DNA from 3 places in the Bacillus sp. JJ1562 genome. Region 2 is predicted to be linked to each of the others. Evidence: riboswitches for the same ligand, from Rfam matches in the RefSeq annotation. Region 2 holds a riboswitch; each other region holds the start of a gene.
What was found. A riboswitch is a leader RNA that binds a small molecule or an ion and turns the genes downstream of it on or off. The one in region 2 is predicted to bind S-adenosylmethionine.

Region 1: it holds a riboswitch for S-adenosylmethionine, as region 2 does, so the genes downstream of both, V7097_RS13035 (O-acetylhomoserine aminocarboxypropyltransferase/cysteine synthase family protein) here and mtnK (S-methyl-5-thioribose kinase) in region 2, are expected to answer to the same signal.
Region 3: it holds a riboswitch for S-adenosylmethionine, as region 2 does, so the genes downstream of both, V7097_RS16155 (acyl-CoA dehydrogenase family protein) here and mtnK (S-methyl-5-thioribose kinase) in region 2, are expected to answer to the same signal.

What each region holds. Positions count from the first base shown of each region.
Region 1 covers NZ_JBALOQ010000019.1:59,611-67,518, forward strand. The annotation lists gene V7097_RS13030 (methionine ABC transporter ATP-binding protein) at 1-713, opposite strand, end outside; SAM riboswitch class I at 846-952, opposite strand; gene V7097_RS13035 (O-acetylhomoserine aminocarboxypropyltransferase/cysteine synthase family protein) at 1,057-2,379, opposite strand; SAM riboswitch class I at 2,459-2,561, opposite strand; gene V7097_RS13040 (MFS transporter) at 2,903-4,180, opposite strand; gene V7097_RS13045 (thioredoxin family protein) at 4,405-4,710, opposite strand; gene V7097_RS13050 (toprim domain-containing protein) at 4,785-5,135, opposite strand; gene gcvH (glycine cleavage system protein GcvH) at 5,522-5,905, opposite strand; gene V7097_RS13060 (arsenate reductase family protein) at 6,016-6,375, opposite strand; gene V7097_RS13065 (acyl-CoA dehydrogenase family protein) at 6,565-7,908, opposite strand, start outside.
Region 2 covers NZ_JBALOQ010000034.1:76,839-84,746, reverse strand. The annotation lists gene V7097_RS18985 (B12-binding domain-containing radical SAM protein) at 1-247, opposite strand, end outside; partial or broken gene V7097_RS26050 (HAMP domain-containing protein) at 637-1,260, shown strand; gene V7097_RS26045 (methyl-accepting chemotaxis protein) at 1,267-2,214, shown strand; gene V7097_RS18975 (methylated-DNA--[protein]-cysteine S-methyltransferase) at 2,326-2,814, shown strand; gene mtnA (S-methyl-5-thioribose-1-phosphate isomerase) at 3,009-4,058, opposite strand; gene mtnK (S-methyl-5-thioribose kinase) at 4,063-5,256, opposite strand; SAM riboswitch class I at 5,360-5,517, opposite strand; gene V7097_RS18960 (carbon-nitrogen family hydrolase) at 5,911-6,702, opposite strand; gene V7097_RS18955 (pyridoxal phosphate-dependent aminotransferase) at 6,798-7,908, shown strand, end outside.
Region 3 covers NZ_JBALOQ010000024.1:79,387-87,294, forward strand. The annotation lists gene V7097_RS16145 (MetQ/NlpA family ABC transporter substrate-binding protein) at 1-104, opposite strand, end outside; gene V7097_RS16150 (LLM class flavin-dependent oxidoreductase) at 258-1,652, opposite strand; SAM riboswitch class I at 1,744-1,847, opposite strand; SAM riboswitch class I at 2,007-2,116, shown strand; gene V7097_RS16155 (acyl-CoA dehydrogenase family protein) at 2,197-3,357, shown strand; gene lspA (signal peptidase II) at 3,537-4,016, opposite strand; gene V7097_RS16165 (3-ketoacyl-ACP reductase) at 4,216-4,932, shown strand; gene V7097_RS16170 (erythromycin esterase family protein) at 5,095-6,393, opposite strand; gene V7097_RS16175 (hypothetical protein) at 6,374-6,751, opposite strand; gene V7097_RS16180 (DUF1292 domain-containing protein) at 6,760-7,023, opposite strand; gene V7097_RS16185 (hypothetical protein) at 7,243-7,515, opposite strand; gene V7097_RS16190 (SDR family NAD(P)-dependent oxidoreductase) at 7,640-7,908, shown strand, end outside.

The sequences.
Region 1 (7,908 bases), on a different contig from region 2:
TTTGTTATTTGAGCTTGAGGCTTTTTAAATACATCTAGAACTCGCCCTTGCTCGACAATCACTCCATTTTCCATCACGGCAACACGGTGACAGATTTTGCGTATAACATGCATTTCATGGGTGATTAACACAATTGTTAATCCTAAACGTTCATTAATATCGACAAGTAAGTCTAAAATCGAGTCAGTAGTTTGTGGATCTAGCGCAGATGTTGCTTCATCACAGAGCAAAACTTTCGGGTTGTTCGCAAGTGCTCGTGCTATTCCTACCCTTTGCTTTTGACCACCACTAAGCTGTGAGGGATATGCATCTTCTCTTCCTTCTAAACCAACTAGCTTAATAAGCTCTGTAACTCGTTCTTCCCGTTTGGCTTTTGGGACTTTTGCGATTTCTAGTGGAAATGAAATATTCTCTCTCACTGTTCGCGACCATAAAAGGTTAAAGTGCTGAAAGATCATGCTTATTTCTTTACGTGCCTCACGTAATGCTTTTCCTTTAATGGAAGTGATATCATGACCGGCAACTGAAACTGTTCCTTCAGTCGGTGCTTCAAGTCCATTCAACAAACGAATGAGTGAGCTTTTACCAGCGCCACTGTACCCGATGATCCCAAAGATTTCACCTTCATTAATCTCCAAGTCAATATCATCAACGGCTGTCACAGAATTTGTTTTGGTTTTATATATCTTCTTAACATTTTTTAGTGTTATCACGTAGTTTCACCTTCTATCCAAAGAAATCCAAAAGATAACTATGTTTAGTTTATGCGATGAAAAAAGTAATTACTAATTGAAAAAGCCTTTCTGCAATAAAAGAGCAGAAAGGCATAATCTAGCGGGTCCTTTCTCTCATCTTCCAAAGCCTTTGCTTTGTGTGAATTGGCACCTTTTCAACTGATGTTGACGGTTGCTGGGTTTCATCGGGCACATCCCTCCACCACTCTAAATAAGAGTAATCAACTTTATTTACTTTTTTATCGTACTAAACAACTTGAAAGTTATCTTATCACCTCTAAGGCATAAGTGTCAATGAAAATATGTGACTAATGTACCAAAGTTAAACTGTTGGCAAAGGTAAAACTGAACTTGTTCCATTTGCTGTTTTAATGGCTTGCTCTAGATCCTCTAAAATATCTTCAATATTTTCAATTCCAACAGATAAGCGAACTAAGTCTTCAGAAACACCAGACAACTTTAGATCTTCCGGACTTAATTGCTGATGTGTTGTGCTTGCTGGGTGAATGATTAAACTCTTTGCGTCACCAACGTTTGCAACATGTGACCAAAGCTCAACATTATTGATTAGCTTCTCACCAGCTTCTCTTCCGCCTTTTATACCGAAAATAATAACTGAGCCTGCACCTTTTGGTAGGTATTTATCAGCTAATTGCTTGTTAGGGTGATCGTCTTCACCAGGATACAATACCCAGTCAACCCCAGGATGGTTTTTAAGATAAGAAACCACTTTTTTCGTATTTGCAATATGCTCCTTCATTCGAACGTGTAATGTTTCAAGACCTAGGTTAAATTGGAATGAATTATAAGGACTTAGAGCTGGACCTAAATCACGAAGAAGTTGAACTCTTGCTTTGATAATATATGCAACTGGCCCTAACGCTTCAGCAAAGACCAAATCATGGTAGCTTGGATCTGGTGTTGTAAATCCAGGAAATTTTGGTGAATTCCAATCAAATTTACCACCATCGACGATAATTCCACCCATTGTTGTTCCATTACCTAGTAACCATTTTGTAGCAGAATGAACAACAATATCTGCCCCATGTTCAATTGGTCTACACAAGTATGGTGTTGCAAATGTATTGTCAATAATTAGCGGAATTCCTGCTTCATGGGCAATGTTTGCAACAGCTTCAATATCAAGGATATCTAAGCTTGGGTTTCCGATCGTTTCAGCAAAGATCGCCTTTGTATTTGGCGTAATGGCTTGTCGGAAGTTTTCAGGATTTGTTGGTTCTACTAAATGTGTCTTAATTCCATATTTAGGAAGCGTGTTAGCGAATAAGTTATAAGTTCCACCATACAGGGTAGAAGCAGATACAATCTCATCTCCTGCACCAGCAATATTCAGAATCGCTGTTGTAATTGCAGCCATTCCACTTGAGACTGCTAATGCACCAACTCCACCCTCTAATTGTGCAACTCTTTCTTCAAAAACAGTTGTTGTTGGGTTGTGGATACGAGTATAAATATAACCATTTTCCTTTAGACCAAATAGATTTGCTGCATGTTCGGTTGAATTAAATTTATATGCATTTGATTGATAGATTGGAACTGCTCTTGCTCCAGTTACTGGATCAGCTTCAAGACCCCCATGTATCGCGATTGTTTCGGGTCTATAATTTTTTTGTTTTTCACTCATTTGAATCTCTCCCTCTGTTTTTATGTTTATAAAAATATAAAAACCTCTTCGATAAGAAGAGGTGTATGTACGGTTTCTCTTCTTATCTTTCAGACAAACTAAGTCTGATGGATTTAGCACCGTGTAAATTAACCGGTTGCCGGGCTTCATAGGGCCATTCCCTCCGCCACTCTTGATAAGATTATCGATATGAAATTTTAATACTTTAAAAGGTTAATATTATGCTAACTCTTTTTTTATTATAAGTCAATATGAATTTTTAGAAAAAATGAGCAATTTAAAATTCCGCGTTTATTTAATATTTCTAAGCCAGTATGGAACACGTTCTACAAATATTGTTAATTTGCTCCTTTTTTTCAGGAAATACGATATTTTCCCCCGCATTAACGGGCAGTAAAACCCCCACCTCAAACTTTAGTGAAAACGAAGAAATTTAGGCGGAGGATAACTGCCATAAAGCCCGATTGGTTCAACTAACAATCAGTAGGGGATGATGAAAACCCCTACTGATTGAAGTTTCACTTTATGATATTTTCGCTAGTGGTTTTCCCTCATTTTTAAAGGAATTTCTACTAAAAACAAGTAGGAAATAAAGTGATCCAATTAAATACAAGACAGCCGTAATTGTAAACACATATGCATAACCCCAATAAGCCCCATGCAACATCACAATTGAGGTCGATACGGGTCCCATTAATGCCCATCCTAATGAAAACACCATCTGATTGACTGAATTGGCAAGCCCCTTCATCGAATCGTTCACGCGTCCCATAATAAGAGATGCTTGGATCGGATTACCCGCATTCATTAATGCTTGTCTAAATAAAAATGCGATAGCCGCTATGTAAAGATTTTCAGTATACCCTGTGAGTAAAAGGAATGGAAGCGATGATAATTGCAAATAAACCACTGCGCGAACCTCTCCCACCTTACTAACAATGAAGGGACCTATAATCATTGCAATTGCTGTTGCTGCTTGACCCAATGATAGAATTAAACCGATAATTGTATTACTAGCTAGAAAGCGATCTGCAAAATACAAATTCAAATATGGAATGACTAATCCTGAACCGAATCCAATGATCATCTGTGCAATGGCAAACATAGCAATTAGTTTAATTTGCGATTTATTTACCTTTAATTTTTGACCAAAAGATTCTACTTTTTCAATTTGCGGTTGTTGTCTACGTTGTTCATTCATCTTAATGATTGGTAGAATTCCTGCAATATAGATGATCGTTGCAATTAAAAGAGTGATTCTTACACTCCATAGTCCACTCATATGAAATATAAATTGGAATGAGTCAGATAATGCCCCACCTGCAATGTTTCCAACGACCTGCGCAAACATCATGATTGCTGAATGAAAGCTAAAGAGATGAACTCTTTGCTTAGCGGTTGAATTTTCCGCTAGCCATGGGATACCAGAAACCTGAATAAAGGCCGTTGACAAACCAGTTAAAAATGCTGTCGCTACGAGTAGCTGTTCAACATCTAGGATACTTCTTGCAAAGAATGCGATTGTTGAAACAGCCATACCCAGCAACATCACTTTTTTTCTACCAAATTTATCACTCATAAGACCAGCGGGTACAAGAATAATCGCCGATGCCAAAGCAGTCATGGCAATGATTGTTCCATTTGTTTGCTCAGAGTATCCCAATTCACGTACATAAAAGTTATACATGATGGTGAACATACCCATGCCTAACTGTGTAAAAATAGTCGTTAAGATAAATAGTTTAATATTTTGATTGTATGATTTGTATTGTGTTTTCCATCCAGTCACTATGCTGCTCATATGTTACCCCTATGTTCTGAATACTTCGACTCCCTAAATATAATACAACTTTTCACAAAAATTGCAATATAATCAAATGCGCTATAGCGTATTTGTGCCCAGATTTTTTTCGAGCTCGCCTCGAAAAGATACCTTTGAGAATCTGTGGCACCCGCCGGAGGCTTTTTAATTTTAGAAGGAGGAAGTCCTTCTGAAATTAAAAAACAACGCTGAGTACGCGTTGTTTAGTCTTTTGAGATTATTTCAAGCAAATAGGGCACCGAGTGGAAAGCATAGTATTTTTTTGTCACTTCCCCGTCTTTCAAATGCATTAAGCAAGGGACACTCTCAATTTGCCATTCCATTGCTTTTTGAGTTAAATAATTGAGATCACTTTTCCCAATCGTTACGTTTGGAAGTAACTCATCTACCACCGTGATCATTTTTGATGCCACTTGGCAGGTTCCACACATCGGTGTATATAAATAAAGCCAAAACTCATCCGAATTAGCGAGCTGGGTGTCAATTTCGAGTTCTTTCCATTCCTTCATGTCCACTACAACCTTTGTTTTCTTAATTGTTTCTTATTGTATCATGATTATAGAAAAAACATATGTTTAACGTTTTACAATAAAAATTCCGCATGAACATCAATATTTGCTGAAAGAAGTACTGTTGCAATATGCTGCTCAGGGGCTGTTGCAACCTCGCGATATGTTTTATCGATAAACAAATGCCGTGCTTCAGGAAATTCGCGTTTAAACTGTTTTCTTAGCTTATCACCTGCTCTGTCAGCATCCACTAAAATATAAACATCTTTATTAAATAAATGGTCAATTAATTCATCTAGCTTCGAAATACTAATCGTTCCATTTGTACATATGATTTCAACAGGTTCATTCACAACCGTTTCTACCTTCTTTTTGTCCGTTCTCCCCTCAACAATGATTACTTTTTCTATATCGTCAAAAGCCACCATTTCATCACCTTACTTCAAGTGTACATTTTTCTGCTATATCATTCTATTCGATGTGTACAACTGCTTTTCCTTCATTTTATAAAGAAGATTGTGGTTTGGTGAATAATTTACGCAGCTGGGTCAAAAAAAGGCAGTGGAAAAAAATCACCACTGCCACGCCATTTATCCTATATTTTATGGTGTCCTAAACACACAAATCTAAACAAAAAAAGAACCATTAATAGGCGGTTGCCCTACCATGGTTCATCAGTAAATCAAATACGCCTTGGCGTATTTGCGCCCGATTTTTTTCGAGCTGCCTCGAAAAATTACCTTTGAAAAATGCATGTCTACGCCGGAGGCTCAAACTATATTCAGTTGGGTTTTATTCCAACTAAATATAGTTAGTCTTCTTTAATCATTTCTTCGTATTGCTCGGCTGTCATTAGATTCTCTACATCTCCAGCATTTGTAGGCTCAACAACAATCATCCACGCTTTTTCATATGGAGATTCGTTTACGAATTCTGGGCTGTCATCAAGGTCTTCGTTAATCTCAACAACTTTACCACTAATTGGAGCATAAAGCTCAGATACAGTTTTAACAGACTCAACACTTCCGAATGGCTCGTCTGCCTGGATTTCGTCGCCAACCTCAGGAAGTTCAACGAATACGATATCACCTAATTCAGATTGTGCGAAATCTGAAATTCCGATACGTACTTTATCTCCTTCTACTTTCACCCATTCATGTTCTTCAGAATAACGTAATTCTTTAGGTATGCTCATTTTGTAACCTCCATTAATTCGATTTTATGAATTTTTTGTGGCCACTTTGATGTGTGAACTCAACAAAGTGCTATATGTAAAAGTCCTTAAAAAGGTCTTCCATCCCATTGTTATTTTGCCCAAGCCTCTTCAAACTTCGCCTCATTAAATCCAACAGTTACCTTGGCGCCATCCGTAGTGAGTGGGCGCTTAATTAGCATTCCATCAGATGCAAGTAGTTCTAGCAATTCATCCTCAGACGCAGTACTCACCTTATCCTTCAATCCAAGTTCGCGGTATTTTTGACCGCTTGTATTGAAGAATTTTTTTAATTCCAATCCACTATTTTGGTACATTTCTTTTAATTGTTCTTTTGAAGGAGGATTCTCTACAATATGTACTTCCTCAAAAGCAACCTGATGTTCCTCTAGCAATTTTTTCGCTTTTCGACAGGTTCCACATTTCGGATACCAATAAAATGTTAATGCCATATTCTCACCGCCTTAAATCTGATACCAAGAATATTTTAACATATACAAATTTTAAATTAAAATGATTCGTAAGATCCCTAAGAATAAATTCGACTTATTTGCAGTTTATCCTTCAAGGAAAATGAAAAACCATTCATTTTTCAAATCAAAAAGCCCCTAATAAATAGGAGCTTCATCAAATAAAGGTTATTACACAGTGTATTTTTCGGCTTCGATAAGAGTTGCTGCAATTTCACGTTTCTTCGCAATTACATTTACAGGGGTAAAGCGAGTTAATTTACGCAAAGCAGATGTCATCATGCGTAGTACATCGCCTTCTTCTGTTGCAACAAGTGTTTCTTTAGCATGTGCCTCAATTTCATTGAATGCTTCCTGTACAAATACTTGTGTATATAGAAGCTTTTGCTTATTCTTATCTTCACCTAATTTATTGATTGCTTTTTCTGTACGAAGAACGACTGATTCCATTGCATATATATTAGCCGCGATATCTGCAATATTTGCTAGGATCTCTTGTTCTTTTTCAAGCTTTGGACCGAATTTTTGTGCAGCAAGTCCTGCAATCATTAATGCTATCTTCTTCGCATTACGAACCAGGTATTTCTCTTGTTCAAGAACACCTTCACCTACTTCTTCAGGCATTAACATCATAAGCTCTTCTTGAAGTTGTGTTGCTTTTTCAAGTAAAGGTAATTCTCCCTTTAATGCCTTACGAAGGAATGTTCCAGGAACTAATAACCGGTTGATTTCATTTGTTCCCTCGAAAATTCGGTTAATGCGTGAATCACGGTATGCTCTTTCAATTTCGTACTCCTGCATAAATCCATATCCACCATGGATTTGAACCCCTTCATCCACAACATAGTCTAATACTTCAGTATTGAAAAATTTATTGATGGAGCATTCAATTGCATATTCAGCGATTGATTTTGCTACTTCCTTACCATTCTTCACTTCTTCTTCTGATAATTGACCCATACGGTCCTCGAAATATCCAACTGTACGGTATACACTTGATTCAGCAGCGTAAATTTTTGCTGCCATGTTCGCTAATTTTTCCTGTATTAAACCAAACTTTGAAATTGGTGTTTTGAATTGCTGACGTTGATTTGCATATTTAACCGCAAGTTCGAATGCGCTCTTAGCACCACCAACCGCACCAACACCTAGCTTATAACGGCCAATGTTTAAAATGTTAAATGCGATAACGTGACCTCTACCAACTTCACCTAAAAGATTTTCGACTGGTACTTGTGCATCTTCAAGAATTAATGTTCGAGTAGATGAACTCTTAATTCCCATTTTCTTTTCTTCTGCCCCAGTTGATACTCCAGGAAACTCGCGTTCAACAATAAATGCAGAGAATTTGTCGCCATCAATTTTTGCATATACGATAAACACATCAGCAAAGCCTGCGTTTGTAATCCATTGTTTCTCACCGTTTAAAACATAATGAGTACCTTCTGCATTTAATTTTGCGGTTGTTTTTGCACCTAATGCATCAGAACCTGAACCTGGCTCTGTTAACGCATA
Region 2 (7,908 bases):
CCGGATTTATTTTTTTGAGCATTTTTATAACTTTTATGGTTTCTTCAATATTCCAAATGTAACAGCTGAAGCCAATTACATCTGGTTTTTTTTGATACAAATCAGTAACGATGTTCATGGCTGGATCTTTAATTGTGTATTCAGCCAGTTTTACATCAAATTCAGGCGCGGCATATGCCTTTAAATACCTAATTGACAGACTTGTATGGATATACTTTGCATTTAGTGTACTAACAACAATGTTCATTCTCTTGCTCCTTATTCTTTCGATTAACCTATATATTTTACCACAGTAGGGTAGTTGCACCAAATACCGGAAGTTTTTCCCTGACTAATTCACAGAATATATTTCAAAGTTCGACAATTTCCACTATAATAGTGAATAGTGAAAACGTTTTATAATCAATACGTCTAAAAAATAGAGAGAGTGGTCAGCAAGGGGGAAGTAATTTGAAGGGGTCAAAAAGAAAATTAAGGGAAAAATCGGTGCGCAAAAAATCACCATTAAAACTAACTGCATGGTGGTACAACTTAAAGATTGGCTATAAATATGGAGTGGCATTTACCTTTACGATACTACTATTTTGTATATCAGCCTTCATCATATTCATACAACTCTTTAATATCAGTAACGAAATGAAAGAAATGAAAAATAACGGTGAGCAGACGATCTTGCTTACAGAAATGGCCAGTGTTTTTAACCAACTGGGTAGTGAGATAAGCATATACATACAAGATAGCAATGGAAAACATGTGTCAGCCTTTCAAGAGTTAAGTAAACAATATGACGAGATATCAAAACAACTTAAGCCAGCTATCACAACATTCGAACTTGAGCAGCTTTATAATAAAGTGGGTGAAAATAAACAACAACTTACCACTCTATTTGATGAAAAAGTTTTTCCTGCTGTCAAAGCATCCAATAAATTAAGCTCTGTTGAAGCTAGTCAGGAAGCTGATAAATTAATTGAGAATACTGTTCAACAATTAGATCAATTAAGAGCCATCATGAAGGTTAATACAGAACGTGCTGTTTCAGCAGCGAATTCGAACGTATCCGGAACGATTGTCGTTTTACTCGTTTCAATTGTGGCTTCTACAATTATCGCCATCTTGAGCCTAGTCATTATAGGTCGTAATATTGGTAAACAGCTTAATAATTTGGTTATTGTTTCAAATCGTATTGCTGATGGAAACCTAAAGGTCGATGAGATTAAAGTTAATGGACAGGATGAAATTGGGTTGCTGAGCAAATCATTGAATGTCATGAATAATAGTCTTCGTTCGATAATTCATGAAATATCAACTGTCTCTGACAATGTAGCATCAAAAAGTTCTGAATTGATGATTTCATCAAGCGAAGTGAAGGCAGCAAGCCAGCAAATTGCTTCGACTGTCCAAGAACTGTCAACAGGTGCAGAGGAACAAGCATATTCGTCAACCCAACTAGCAAAAATGATGGAGGAATATACTGACAAAATACAAACAGCTAACCAAAATGGAAGCCAAATTAATGGATCATCACAAAATGTATTAGAAATGACGAAAAAAGGTCATGAATTCATGAATGCCTCAACAGAGCAAATGAATAAAATTAACAGCATCATGGAATATTCCGTGGAAAAGGTTAAAGGACTCGATGAACAAACAAAGCAAATCTCCACTCTTGTTAAGGTCATCCGCGATATTGCAGATCAAACCAATCTTTTAGCACTTAATGCTGCAATTGAAGCTGCTCGTGCTGGGGAACATGGGCGAGGATTCGCAGTTGTTGCTGATGAAGTTCGAAAGCTTGCTGAGCAAGTATCTCATTCCGTTAAGGACATAACTGATATTGTTAACAGCATTCAAAAAGAATCAAATTCTGTTGTTCAAGGTTTACTTAATGGGTATAGCCAGGTGGATGAAGGGGCGAAGCAAATTCAAGTGACTGGTCAAACGTTTAAGGATATTTACGATGCGGTTACCATTATGGTTGAACACATCCAGAGCATTTCCGAAAATCTTGATACTATCGCGAGCAATACAGTTGAGATGAATTTGTCAATTGATAACATAGCAGCCGTTTCCGAACAATCTGCAGCAGGAATCGAGCAAACCTCTGCCTCTATCCAGCAAACGAATAGTTCAATGGAAACGATTTCTGATCACTCAGAACTACTGTCAGATTTAGCAAGCAGATTGAATACAATGATTAGTAAATTCAAGCTTTAAAAGAAATGAGTTAGTGCTCTTGGAGGGTGCTGGCTCTTTTTTAAAAATATTGGCATACCAAAATGTGAAAAGGTTTTGTAAAATAAATGAAAGAGAAGGGAGTGTTGCTTGATGTATAAATATAGTGAAATGCAGACAGATATTTTTGGAACAATTTATATACTCGCAAACGAAACTGAACTAGTTGATATCTCATTATCTGAAGACGACTGGGTAGCGGCTAGTAAAAAATACGATGTAACTTATGCACCGGATGATGCAGTTCTCGTGGAAATCAAAAGGCAGTTAGAAGAATATTTTAATGGTGACCGCAAAACTTTCAATTTCCCAATTAAGTTTAGTGGGACTGCGTTTCAAGAGGAGGTCTGGAATGAACTTTTAAACATTCCTTACGGGGAAACCCGTTGTTATGCAGATGTAGCAAATGCGATTGATAACCCGAAAGCCGTTCGTGCAGTTGGGCAAGCTAATCGGAAAAATCCAATCCCGATAGTTGTTCCATGCCATCGCGTAATCGGAAAGGACAAATCGCTAACAGGATACACTGGCACAAGAACGGACTTAAAAGAGAAACTGTTGGAATTAGAAGGTGTACTTTGAGCGGGTAGACTTCTAGGTTTCTTGCTAAAATCGATAGAACTGAAATTAAATCGATAGAATCAAAATAAAATCGATAGAGCAAAAATAAAACCGATAGAATCAAAATAAAATCGATAGAGCAAAAATAAAACCGATAGACCTGCAAATTCAGAAAAAATCCAGTGTGCCCCACACTGGATTTCCTCATAAACTACCTATTCTTCAAACAAACTCTTAATTTCTGCCTCAAGATCACCTTGTAAAATTCCTTTTTCCGTAATAATGGCTGTAATTAGTTCATTCGGTGTGACATCAAACGCTGGATTGTATACTTGAACACCTTCTGGTGCGATGCGAACCCCACCTAGATGTGTAACTTCCTCCGAATTTCGTTCCTCAATCGGAATTTCTTTACCACTTTCTAGGGACACGTCAAACGTGGACAATGGTGCCGCAACATAAAACGGAATACCGAATGTTTTTGCTAATATGGCTAAATTAAAGGTGCCAATTTTATTAGCTGTATCGCCATTTGCTGTAATCCGGTCAGCCCCTACGATGATTGCATCGATTTCTTTTTCTACTATCGTGTGGGCAGCCATATTGTCGGTAATAAGAGTTACATCAACGCCTGACTGCAGGAGTTCCCATGTTGTTAACCGAGCCCCTTGTAAAACTGGACGTGTCTCGGAAGCAAAGACTTTAAGATTTTTGCCATTTTGTGCTGCTAGATGAAATGGCGCTAGTGCAGTGCCAAAGCGGGCAGTTGCGATGGAACCGGCATTACAAATTGTTAATACTTTAAACCCATCCTTGAAGAGTTCAAGGGCATGCTCACCGATTAGCCGGCAAACCGCTTCATCTTCAGCTTGAATACGAATGGCCTCATGGATGAGAGTGGTCTTTGCTTCATTCACGGACGTTGAATCTTCAATACTTGTAACCAAACGGTTTAATGCCCAGATTAAATTGACAGCAGTTGGACGTGAGCTCGCCAAGTATTCTTTATCTTCAAGCAATTTTTCCTTAAATTCTTGTAGATTCGTTTCATCATAGCTCTTTGCTGATAAAGCCAAGCCAAAGGCAGCGGTAATTCCAATTGCAGGAGCTCCGCGTACTTTTAAAGAGACAATGCTATCCCATACATCCCGGGTTGTAAAAAGGTCGATAAATACAGTTTCCAATGGTAGCTTTGTTTGATCTAATAGTTTGATAGAGGTTTCATTCCAAACAACAGATTGTGGAACTGTTTTTGTGTAAGTCATGGTGTCACTCCTTAGTTGTTCTGTCTACATAGTTTCGTAGAATTCCAAGCTCTTTAATGGATTTTCGGTCACGAATCAACTCTTTTCCTAATTGAAGAGCATGTTGTTTCGCTGAGATTCTTTGCTCAAAGTTTTCAATTCCATCCAAATCGGCTACATGTGCTAGCCCGATTGTTCTGCGAATTAATTCACAGCCTGCAAATCCAATCGCATCTTCAAATGCATGCTCAAGAACATATTCCAAATAGCCTTCAGTATCACGGTATAGATCTACAGCTTCATTTTTCCAAGCTTGTGAAAATATTGCCGAAAACACATCCCATGTTTTTTCAATATGTTGATAGAGTGGCTCACGTTTTTCAGAATCTCGTGAAATCGCATTTAATAATAGATTTGCAATGAATTGACCAAGGTCAAAGCCAAGTGGTCCAAAATAAGCAAATTCAGGATCTATTACTTTTGTCTCTGCATCGCTTGCGAAAATACTTCCTGTGTGTAAATCGCCGTGTAATAGAGCATCTGCTTGAGTTAAGAACTTTTGCTTTAACTTTGCAACCTCAAGCTTAAGTGGTTGGTCAGCCCAAATCTGCTCAACATCATTTCGTAGCTCCTCTTCAAAGCTGTTTGTATCAATATCAAAAAATGGATCTGTGAAAACAAGATCTTCTGTAATTTTACAAAGGTCAGGGTTAATAAATTTTTGTACAAGTACTTTTTTCTTTGTTGGCTCTAGTCCAAAGTCTGATGAATAAAATAGAGTTTTTGCTAAATATGTCCCGATGTGCTCTGATAAAAGAGGGAAGTTTTTACCCTCAATTAGTCCAGTTCTTGAAATTTGTAAACGGGAGAGGTCTTCCATCACAGTAACGGCTAATTGCTCATCCGTATAATAAACCTTTGGCACAAGTGCTGGAACATGGTCAGCAGCCGTTAATAATGCATTAGCTTCAATGGTTGCTCGCTTCAAGGATAGAGGCCAGCTCTCACCAACAACCTTTGCATAAGGTAATGCTTGCTTAATGATGATTCCTTTTGCGTTATCTTCAGGGGTAATATGAAAAACTAAATTTAGATTTCCATCTCCGATTTCCTTGCATCGTAGCACTGTTCCTTCTTCAAACAAGCGAAGTCGATTGGCTAAGGCCACCGCAGTACTTTCTGTTAAAGGTTCATAAATTGATTGATAAGAAATTGACATTTTATATACCTCCAGTAATACATTTTTATAGTCGTTGGAGGCTTTTCTAAAACAGAAAAGCCTCTTTCACATTCGAAAGAGGCTTGAAGACGCTGCATCAAACCTCTTATCTGCCAAGAAGTTCAATACTTCCTGTTGGAATTAGCACCGTGCCTTGTGGGTTTCCCCGGCGCTAATAAAAAGCGCCCCACCTTACGATGGAATTACAGTCGGTTGCTGGGCATCATCGGGCCAAGTCCCTCTGCCTACTCTTGATAAGAGATCAATATTAAAGATATTTAATTATATGTTAATACTGAAAAGAATGATATCAACGAATACACATAATTGTCAATATATTTTTCACTTTATTCAGGCGGGGTTCAAATCCCGACTAAATAAAGTGAAGCCTCCGGCGGAGACATGCGATTTTCAAAGGAAATTTTCCCCGCATTAACTGGTACTAAGCCCTCATAGAGGACAACTACCAGTAAATGCCCGATTGGTTCAACTAACAATCGGCAAAATAAATTTCACCGATTGAAGATTCACTGTATCTCGCTTAGGATCAAAGACTAAGAACGCCACTTCCTGTGGCAACGTCTTTGTGACCCACCTCGTGTGGGCCTAAAAAATCAGGGTGCAAATACTCCTAGGTGTTTTTGATTTTAATTTCTATGAATGATAAAAATTAGGACGACGATCTTGGAAAATAGGAATTTGTTTTCTGACTTCTTGTACCTTGCTAAGGTCAATTTCACCAACTAACGTAGTTGCATCAGTACCTGCTTCGGCAATAATGGTTCCCCAAGGATCGATAATCATCGAATGCCCGCCAAACACGTTATCTGGGTTACTTCCAACACTGTTACAAGCAACAACATAGCATTGATTTTCTATCGCACGACTTAGGAGGAGAGTACGCCAATGCTCAAGGCGTGGGAGCGGCCATTCCGCTACCACGAATAAAATTTCTGCGCCACTTGTTGTATGTGCGCGAATCCATTCGGGGAAGCGAATGTCATAGCAGATGACCCCGGCAGCAGGTACATTTTCAATCGTAAAATCACCTTTTGCATCGCCAGCCTTTAAATACAAATGCTCATCCATAAGCTGGAATAAATGAAGCTTACTGTATTCACTAGTCATTTCACCATCTCGATTAAAGACAAACATAGTGTTTGTAACGCCTTGCTCAGTCTTTTTGGCAATAGAGCCGGCTACTATATTAACAGAGTATTGTTTTGCTAAATTTTTCATAAATTCTTTCGTTTCGTCACCATTATTATCCGCAATTTCATCTAGTCTCGTTAAGTCATATCCCGTTGTCCAAAGCTCTGGTAGGATAATAATATCGGGTTTATCCGTAGTCATTGTTTTTTTGATCTCTTTAGATATTAGGTCAAAATTTTCTTGCGGTTTTCCAATTTGAATATCATACTGAATACATGCAATTTTTAGATTCATTTAAGGTCCTCCCTATGAAATGATACTTTACAAGTTAACTCTAACAATATATGATTTTAGACTAGTATTTCAAGTATTTTGAAGAAGGTGTAGATGTGAAAAATTTCAAACAATCAGAAATTCTGAAAAATTTACCGAAACAGTTTTTCGCTTCACTTGTTGCAAAGGTGAACAATGTCGTTGCCGATGGGCACGATGTCATAAATTTAGGTCAGGGAAATCCTGATCAGCCAACGCCACAACATATTGTAGAAGCCTTAAAAAAGGCTGCGGACCAACCGAAATTTCATAAATATTCTCCGTTTCGCGGGCATTCATTTTTGAAAAAAGCAGCAGCAGATTTTTATCAACGTGAATACGGAGTTGAACTTGACCCAGAAAAGGAGGTTGCTATTCTTTTTGGAGGAAAAGCAGGATTAGTTGAAATTCCACAATGCCTTTTAAATCCAGGTGATGTTGCATTGGTCCCAGATCCTGGTTACCCCGATTATTGGTCAGGGGTTGAACTTGCTAGAGCCGAAATGGCTTATATGCCACTGAAAGAAGAAAATGCCTTTTTACCTGACTACTCTGAGATTGATTCGGAAAAGCTTGAAAAAGCGAAGGTCATGTTTTTAAATTATCCAAACAACCCAACCGGTGCTGTAGCTACAAAGGATTTTTTTGAAGAGACAATCAACTTTGCAAAAGAGCATGATATTTGTGTAGTACATGATTTTGCATATGGTGCAATTGGATTCGAAGGGAAAAAACCGATAAGCTTTCTAGAAATTGATGGTGCCAAGGATATCGGAATTGAAATATACACTCTTTCAAAGACTTATAATATGGCAGGCTGGAGAGTTGGTTTTGCAGTTGGAAACCCAAGCGTGATTGAGGCGCTAAATTTAATTCAAGACCATATGTATGTGAGTTTGTTCAGTCCCGTTCAAGCTGCAGCTGCAGCTGCACTGACAGAGTCTCAGGACTGTGTAAAAGAATTAGTTGATAAGTATGAATCAAGACGCGACGCGTTTATCAGTGCACTAAAAGATATCGGATGGGATGTAAATGCACCTGCAGGCTCATTTTTTGCATGGCTGCCGGTGCCCGAAGGATACACATCAGTTAGCTTTGCAGATCTTTTACTAGAAAAAGCACATGTCGCTGTTGCACCAGGAATCGGCTTCGGCGAATATGGTGATCGCTATGTTCGCGTTGGCCTTC
Region 3 (7,908 bases), on a different contig from region 2:
AACTCTTTCTTTTCTCCATCAGTCGCCGAACTATTATTAGCCCCACAAGCAGTAAGTGCACTAACGACTAATACCGATAAAACTACAAAAAACATTTTTTTCATTTTTCACTATCACTCCTTTTTATTTACCTTTTATTAACGGCCTTTGCTATAAAGTCCCCAAAATACTGCACTCATTGTAATAACACAATTTAAAAAATAATCTTCAACACACTTATGATGGCTGTTTCCCTTACTTCCTATTTCAGGCATCTTCTACTGTTTAGCAGGCACACGTCTATATTTACTTCCAGGGTGATCTTCCGGCAAGGTACTTTTACCCTCTGGGAACAGCTTTTCTCGTAAAGTACCTTTCTTGTATTCTGTTTTATAAAACCCACGTTCCTGTAAAACAGGGATTACTAAATCAACGAAGTCTTCCAAGTCGCCAGGCGTGACTAAATGATTTAAATTAAAGCCATCAACCCCGGATTCTTCAAATTGGAATTGAATCGCATCCGCAACCTCTGTAGGACTTCCAAAAATAATACTGTTTCGGTCCAATGACTCAAAACGATTCAACACTTCACCTACCGTTAATTTTTTGGGTGCATCTTTGGTAAGAGTCGCAGCTTTATAATGCCCTCCTTCCGTCTTCTTTTTATATTCAAATGGCTCATTTGGATCCAAATCTTCGTACTCGGCAATGTCATATCCACTTGCCCCATACTGTGCTTTTGCAGCATCTGAGCTCCACAGCTTGTTATATTCCTCAAATTTCCGTTCCGCTTTTTCAGTTGTTTCAGCAACAATTACACTGAGAAATGAAAAGATCTTAATATTTTCTGGATTCCGACCATGTTTTTCTGCTCTTTTTCTAATATCATCTGCATAATATCGAATTCTTTGAGGCGTCGGACCGCCAACAAATATACACTCGGCATGCTTTGCAGCAAATTCCCGACCTTTTTCGGATGTACCTGCTTGATAAATAACAGGAGTTCGTTGTAAAGATGGCTCACTTAAATGCGGCCCTTCAACTTTAAAATAACGGCCTTCATGATTAATTTCATGTACCTTGTCTGGATCAACGAGCGTATTATTTTCAACATCTTCAACGACCGCATCATCTTCCCAGCTTCGCTCCCATAATTTATACGAAACATCAAGAAATTCATCTGCAATATCATATCGCTCATCGTGCTTAATCATATCTTGCAGACCAAAGTTTTTTGCAGCATTTGGCAGATAAGAAGTGACCACATTCCACGCGATTCTTCCCTTTGTCAAATGATCTAAAGTAGAAAAACGCCTAGCATTAGCAAATGGCGGTTCATATGTAGTACTTACCGTAACCGCAAAAGACAGATTTTTCGTTACATGAGCCATTGCAGAAATAAGCAAGGCAGGATCATTTAATGGCACCTGCAGCCCATCTCGGATTGAGGGTGCTTTACTCTTTTGATACACATCATAAATGCCAAGGACATCAGCGAAAAACACCGCATCAAACTTCCCTCTCTCTAAAAGCTTCGCTAAATCAACCCAATAGTCTAAATCCTTATATCTACGATGTCTTTTATTTTCTGGATGCTTCCAAAACCCGTGTGAATTATGCATGGAACTATTCATTTCAAACGCATTTAGAATAATTTGTTTTTGTTTACTCACTTTCAATCCTCCTATTGTTAAATTTTTTTAAAAAATAAAAAAGCCTCTCCTAAGAAAAGAAGAGGCTTTTACACAAATAAGCACAAATCCTTCCTTATCTTTCAAGCTTATCGCTTGCTGGAATTGGCACAGTACTTTTTAAAGCCTGTTGCCGAGGTATCAAAGGGCCAGTCCCTCCACCTCTCTAGATAAAGAAAATAGATTATTAAATTTAATCCAAAATATACATGAGGATGAAAATATTGTCAACATGTTTTTTGAACACTTTAATAATTCCTATTTGATAGTACTTTTTTAATATTGACAATAACAGAATCATCATATAAAGTGTAAACTAATTTAAATAGTTTAAGAAACTTATCAAGAGTCAGGGGAGGAAACTGGTCCTACGATCCTGCAGCAACCACTTATATTATTAAGCAAGGTGCTAATTCCAGCAGACATAAATGTCTGACAGATGAGAAAGGATAGAACAACCGAAGTCCTCTTTCGTCGCCTCGAAAGTGGGCTTTTTTTATGAGAAAAAATGATTGGAGGAATGAGTATGACAATTGCATATGATCAATTAACCAACAGCACGATACAACAAAACTTATTAAAACAAGCCAAAGATTTAGCTGAGATTTTTAGGGAAAGGTCTGCCAATATTGATGCAAACGGAGAATTCCCTTATGAAAATTTTGAGGATATAAAGCAACTTGGATTCTTAGCACTTACTGTCCCAATCGAGTATGGTGGCCTTGGTATTAACCTATATGATTTTCTCAAGATTCAGGAACAGATAGCCACAGGGGATGGACCAACTGCCCTATCACTCGGCTGGCAGCTCGGCCTTATCCTCGAGGTAGCTGAAAGTAGAAATTGGAAGGAAGAAAGCTTTGCCAAGGTATGTGATTTAATCGTAAAAGAGAATGCACTTATTAACCTTGCTCAAACAGAACGCGCTACAGGGAGCCCTTCTAGAGGTGGCGTTCCTACCTCTACCGCGATTAAAGAAAAGAATGGATGGCGGATAAATGGAGCTAAGGCCTTCACTTCAATGGCCGTTGCACTCGATTATTCAATTGTTACAGTGGATATTAATCTAACTGGAAGAAAAGGGTTTATTTTGGTTGACCATAAATTAGACGGAGTTCATATAAAAGAAACTTGGGATAGTGTTTCCATGAGGGGAACAAAAAGTGATGACCTTATTTTAGACCAGGTGCTTGTTGCTGAGGATGCTTTATTGGTAGAAGAGGATATCCAAAAACCATTCCCTAAAGCTTGGTATCTACAAGTCCCAGCTGTATACATAGGAATAGCTACATCTGCTAGAGATTATGCGATAAAATTCGCTTCTGAATACAGCCCTACCACATTACCAGGTCCGATTAAAGACGTACCAGAAGTAAGAAGAAAAATTGGAGAGATGGAACTAGAATTATTTAATGCACGTGAAGTACTCTATTCCGTCGCCAGAAAATGGGTAGAACATCCTGAACAGCGTGGTAGTATGGGATCAGAGCTAGCAGCGGTAAAACATATAGCAACAAACAGTGCAAACAAGATAGTAGATTTGGCAATGAGAATTGTTGGGGCTAGAAGCCTCTCCGCACAAAACCCTCTCCAACGCTATTTCCGTGATGTTCGTGCAGGGCTCCATAACCCTCCAACAGATGATGCAATTGTTTATACACTAGCAAAGGCAGTATTAGATGAATAAAAGATTAATATTTGCTATTACCTTGTCGAAAAGGACCTGTCCCGATGTCGATTGTTAAAATGAAATAAAAATGACACCATTTGAATGATAAATGGTGTCATTGGCTTTTAGGATTTTGGTTGATTATTTGTGAAATTAAAAAGTTAATCCACCTTTTCTGGTGAAAACACATGGAAGCCTCATGATCCTGAAGCTACAGCCCTTCTCTTTTTTATAGGTTCCACAATTATGGCATCTACTAAAATCAGGATTATGCCGAAATTGAGTGCATAGTCTGCGAGATTAAGAATACCTCCATTGTATTGAAAGTCGATAAAGTCTGTAACTTGATTGAAAAATATCCGATCTATAGCATTTCCAATCGCTCCACCAACATAAAGTCCGGCTCCTATTTCCATAATGAACCCATTTAAATGACCCTTCTTACGCATATAAAGGAAAATACCTACAACAATGATGGCAACAGGAACAAATAGACGACCATATCCTTCAAACATTCCAAAAGCCGCTCCGCTATTTTGATAGTGTGTGAAATGGAGAACCCCATTCCAAACTTCGAGAGTCTCTCCGACTTCTAAATGGGCACGAACCAAATATTTTGAAACTTGATCAATGAATATCGCAACTATAGCAACAGCATAGAACCAAATATGAATCACACTTTCTTTGTATTTTGATAGTAATTTTAATATATAGATTCAAGATATTAAAGGAATCTGCTTAACTAGCGTGCGTTCCTCTAAAAGCGTTGCAGCATTTTTTATTTCAGCTGTGCAATAGTCCTCCTTTAAAAAGGTGTAGTTTAATACACGTTATTTCGTCTAAACTATAACTATCTCATCCAATGGAGGTAAAAACATGCAAAAAATCGCAGGAAAAGTCGCAGTAATTACAGGAGCTGGCCGTGGAATAGGACGAGCAACAGCAATTGCCTTCGCGCAAGAAGGTATTCATGTAGGTCTTATTGGGCGTACACCTGAAAATTTACAAAAAGTAGCAGAAGAACTTAAAGAGTATGATGTGAGGACAGTAATAGCTGCAGCAAATGTAGCGGATTTAGACTCTATTACCTCAGCGGTTCAATCCATTCGTGGTGAACTTGGAGCAATCGATATATTAGTAAACAATGCCGGCATTTCAAAATTCGGTAACTTCATGGACTTAACGCCTGAAGAATGGACAAATATTATCGATGTTAATGTAAAAGGTGTGTATTACACAACACGTGCGGTATTACCGGAAATGATAGAGCGCAACACAGGCGACATCATTAACATTTCATCAACAGCCGGTCAAAAAGGTGCACCCATTACGAGTGCATACTCTGCTTCAAAGGCTGCAGTTATCGGACTAAGTGAATCATTAATGCTTGAAGTGCGCAAGAAAAATATTCGCGTAACAACGTTAACACCAAGTACGGTTGCAACAGATATGGCGGTTGAGTTAAACCTAACCGACGGCAACCCAGAAAAAGTGATGCAAGCAGAAGATTTAGCAGAATTAATGGTTGCACAGCTAAAACTTCATCCGCGTGTTGTATTAAAACATGCTGGACTTTGGTCGACAAACCCTTAATAGGGCTATTCGAAATAAAAAGACGCTATCCGATGTATTTTGGATGGCGTCTTCTTTTTATAGGATGTTATGCACTAAGGGGGAACTACTACCTTGTCATAACTATTCATTCCAATGTCATGAACGGTTTTATTAAAAGTATGGGACTCCTGCTGAATAAAGTTAAATTAACACGCCAGATACTTCAAGTGGAGTTAAAGCATTTGTGTTATTTACAAAAACAAACGCATCATATCGGTCTGCTATCACTGATGGAACATAGTTACCGTAATGCTCATATTGTGGATGATAGACAACGCCAATTGCGCGATGGCCAATAGGCCTAGTAAATAATTTTCTATTTTTATCCGTAAATACTAGGAGTTTATCGTAAGCACCTGCTTTATAGAGAAAATCTTCCCAACTTCCGGAAACCGCGGGAGGGGTATTCATTTTTTCAAAGTCTACACCCCACTTGGTAGCTGCAATAACCGTCCCATGATGTGTACCGAAACCAACAATAAACACGGTTTCCGAACCTACTTGTTCCCTTATGAGTTGTCCTACATTGACAATTCCTTCTTTTTCCATGTCCGTCGCTCTTGCATCCCCAACATGTGTATTGTGTTCCCATATAATCCCTTTGGAATGACTGTTATTAAACGAATCAATTTTATTTATGACTTCTACCATGTGACGATCTCTAATATTCCATGATTCATTATCGTTTGTAATCATGGTTGTATAATAGTTTTCAGCGTTAGCGGTAATAAGCGCGTTTACCTCGACGTTTAAACTGCTTTCCTCTGAATCATGATAGGTATGTTTGTTTAAACTCACTTCCATTAGAAGTTTTGTTACTTCTTCATGACATCCCTCAGAATAAAAAGATGAGGACAAAGCATACTTTTCCGCATCACGATTAAATGGTTCAAAACAGGCGAAAGCCTTTCTCGCGACCTCAAAATCTGGTGAGTTTCTTTTTTCTAAATACTTAAGTATTTCATCCATCGATTCCCATAGATTATAGATATCAATTCCATAAAAACCAACTTTTCTATCAAACGGTTTTCCTTCATTAAATTCTTTTAACCATTCGATTAATTCAATTATTTCTTCATTTGCCCACATCCAGGTTGGCCACTGTTTAAAAGACATTAGGACATCACGAGCATTATTATATTGAGTTGAATACCCTTTTATATAGCGATTCACCTCTTGACATGCTGGCCAATCACCTTCTACAGCTATAAAGGTGAACTCTTTTTCAACGATTAATCTTTTGGTGATGTCAGCACGTATTTTATAGAACTCAGACGTTCCGTGTGAGGCTTCCCCCAACAAAACATATTTCTGATTTTTAATAGAAGTAACAAGTGAATCAAGGTTATCTTTAGAATTGGTAATTGGAATTGCATGTTGTTTTATTGCTTGTATCATTTTATCTTCCATAATAACCCCTTCAGTTTTTGTATTCTGCATTATACGTATTCTCACCTGCATGAACTGAGAGAAGAGTATCCGCATATCCAACCAATCGGTTTACAAGCTCATCAGAAATAGCATAAACAAGGTGATGAAGTGATTCTTTATGTAAGGCAGGGTCGTCAAATAGTATTGTAGTATTGATGAATATCTCCTTTGTATCATATAGGTTATAGTGAATAATAACCTTGCCAGCTGCACCACCAGTATTCGGGTCTTTATAGCTCGGTAAAAAAACGTACCATTCCTCGGCAGAAGGCGATCGAAAGTTTTTTGTAAACGTCAAACCTTCTATTTCTTTTTCTATTTGATTCCTCATTTGATGATCAATAACATCTAGTATCTTCTTTTCCATTCAGAATTTTACTCCGCTGGATTAGCATCAATAGCTATCTCATATGCATCTAGAACCATATCACGTTCGGATGGATCGCTAATTCCTGTCAAAAACTGACCATCATCCGTATTCTCCACTTGCATGACAAATGTGTTATTTTGATCTTGTTCAGAGCGTAACAATGCAAATGTTTTGTCCTTCATATCAAATAAGGCTTCAATCGAAAATTCTTTTTCAACCCCATTCTGATCCAAAACAACAATTTTATCTCGATATACGTCACTGTTCATGTAGTACACCTCCTGTAATTTGCATTCATATCTTTACCTAAACCATCAAAATTACTTAAAAAACAAATTTTCATAAGTGATGACCGCATTTAAAAAGTGTCCTTTTTTCTGGTATTTCGTTTCATATTTAAATACAACAAAAAAACAACTCTTATTACATATTAAGGGTTGTTTTTTGTTGTATTACTTTTACTATAGTTTTAATTTCCTCATTAAAGATCAGTTTTGTAATATCGATCTTAAATGGCTATTTCTTTGTTCAAGTCTGTATTCATCTTCATTTTCTTTTGAAACAGATTCTAATCCGTATCCTGTCGAACTAATTTCTAATGTTTCACTTTCTTTTCTTTTTAAATTGGCATCTTCATTATAATGACCCTTTTCCATATTACCCTCCTGTATTTTATTATATTTCTCCTTTTTTGTTATATTTCCACTTTTTCTTAGAGGCATACAGAAAATTTCTACGTAAATGCTTTTTTCCATATCCATTTTAATACGCCTTTTGAATCGAACAATCGACAATATTCGAGCATTTTCTAAGTGTTAAAATTTTCTCTATGTTAGAATAATAATGTAAAGACAACAAAAGGAAATTACATAAGGGGTGTTAGGTATGACAAATTCAAAAGTAGCAGTTATCACTGGTGGTGGAAGCGGTTTAGGACAAGCTTCTGCTGTTCGACTAGCAAAAGAAGGTATTAACATCGTAGTGGTCGATATTAATGAACAAGGTGGGGCTGAAACGGTTAATCTTGTTAAAGAATTAGGCGTTGATGCCATCTTTGTAAAAGCGGACGTATCAAAAAAAGAAGATGTAAAAGCTTATGTAGATGCAGCTATTGAAAAATTTGGTACGATTGATTACTTTTTCAATAATGCAGG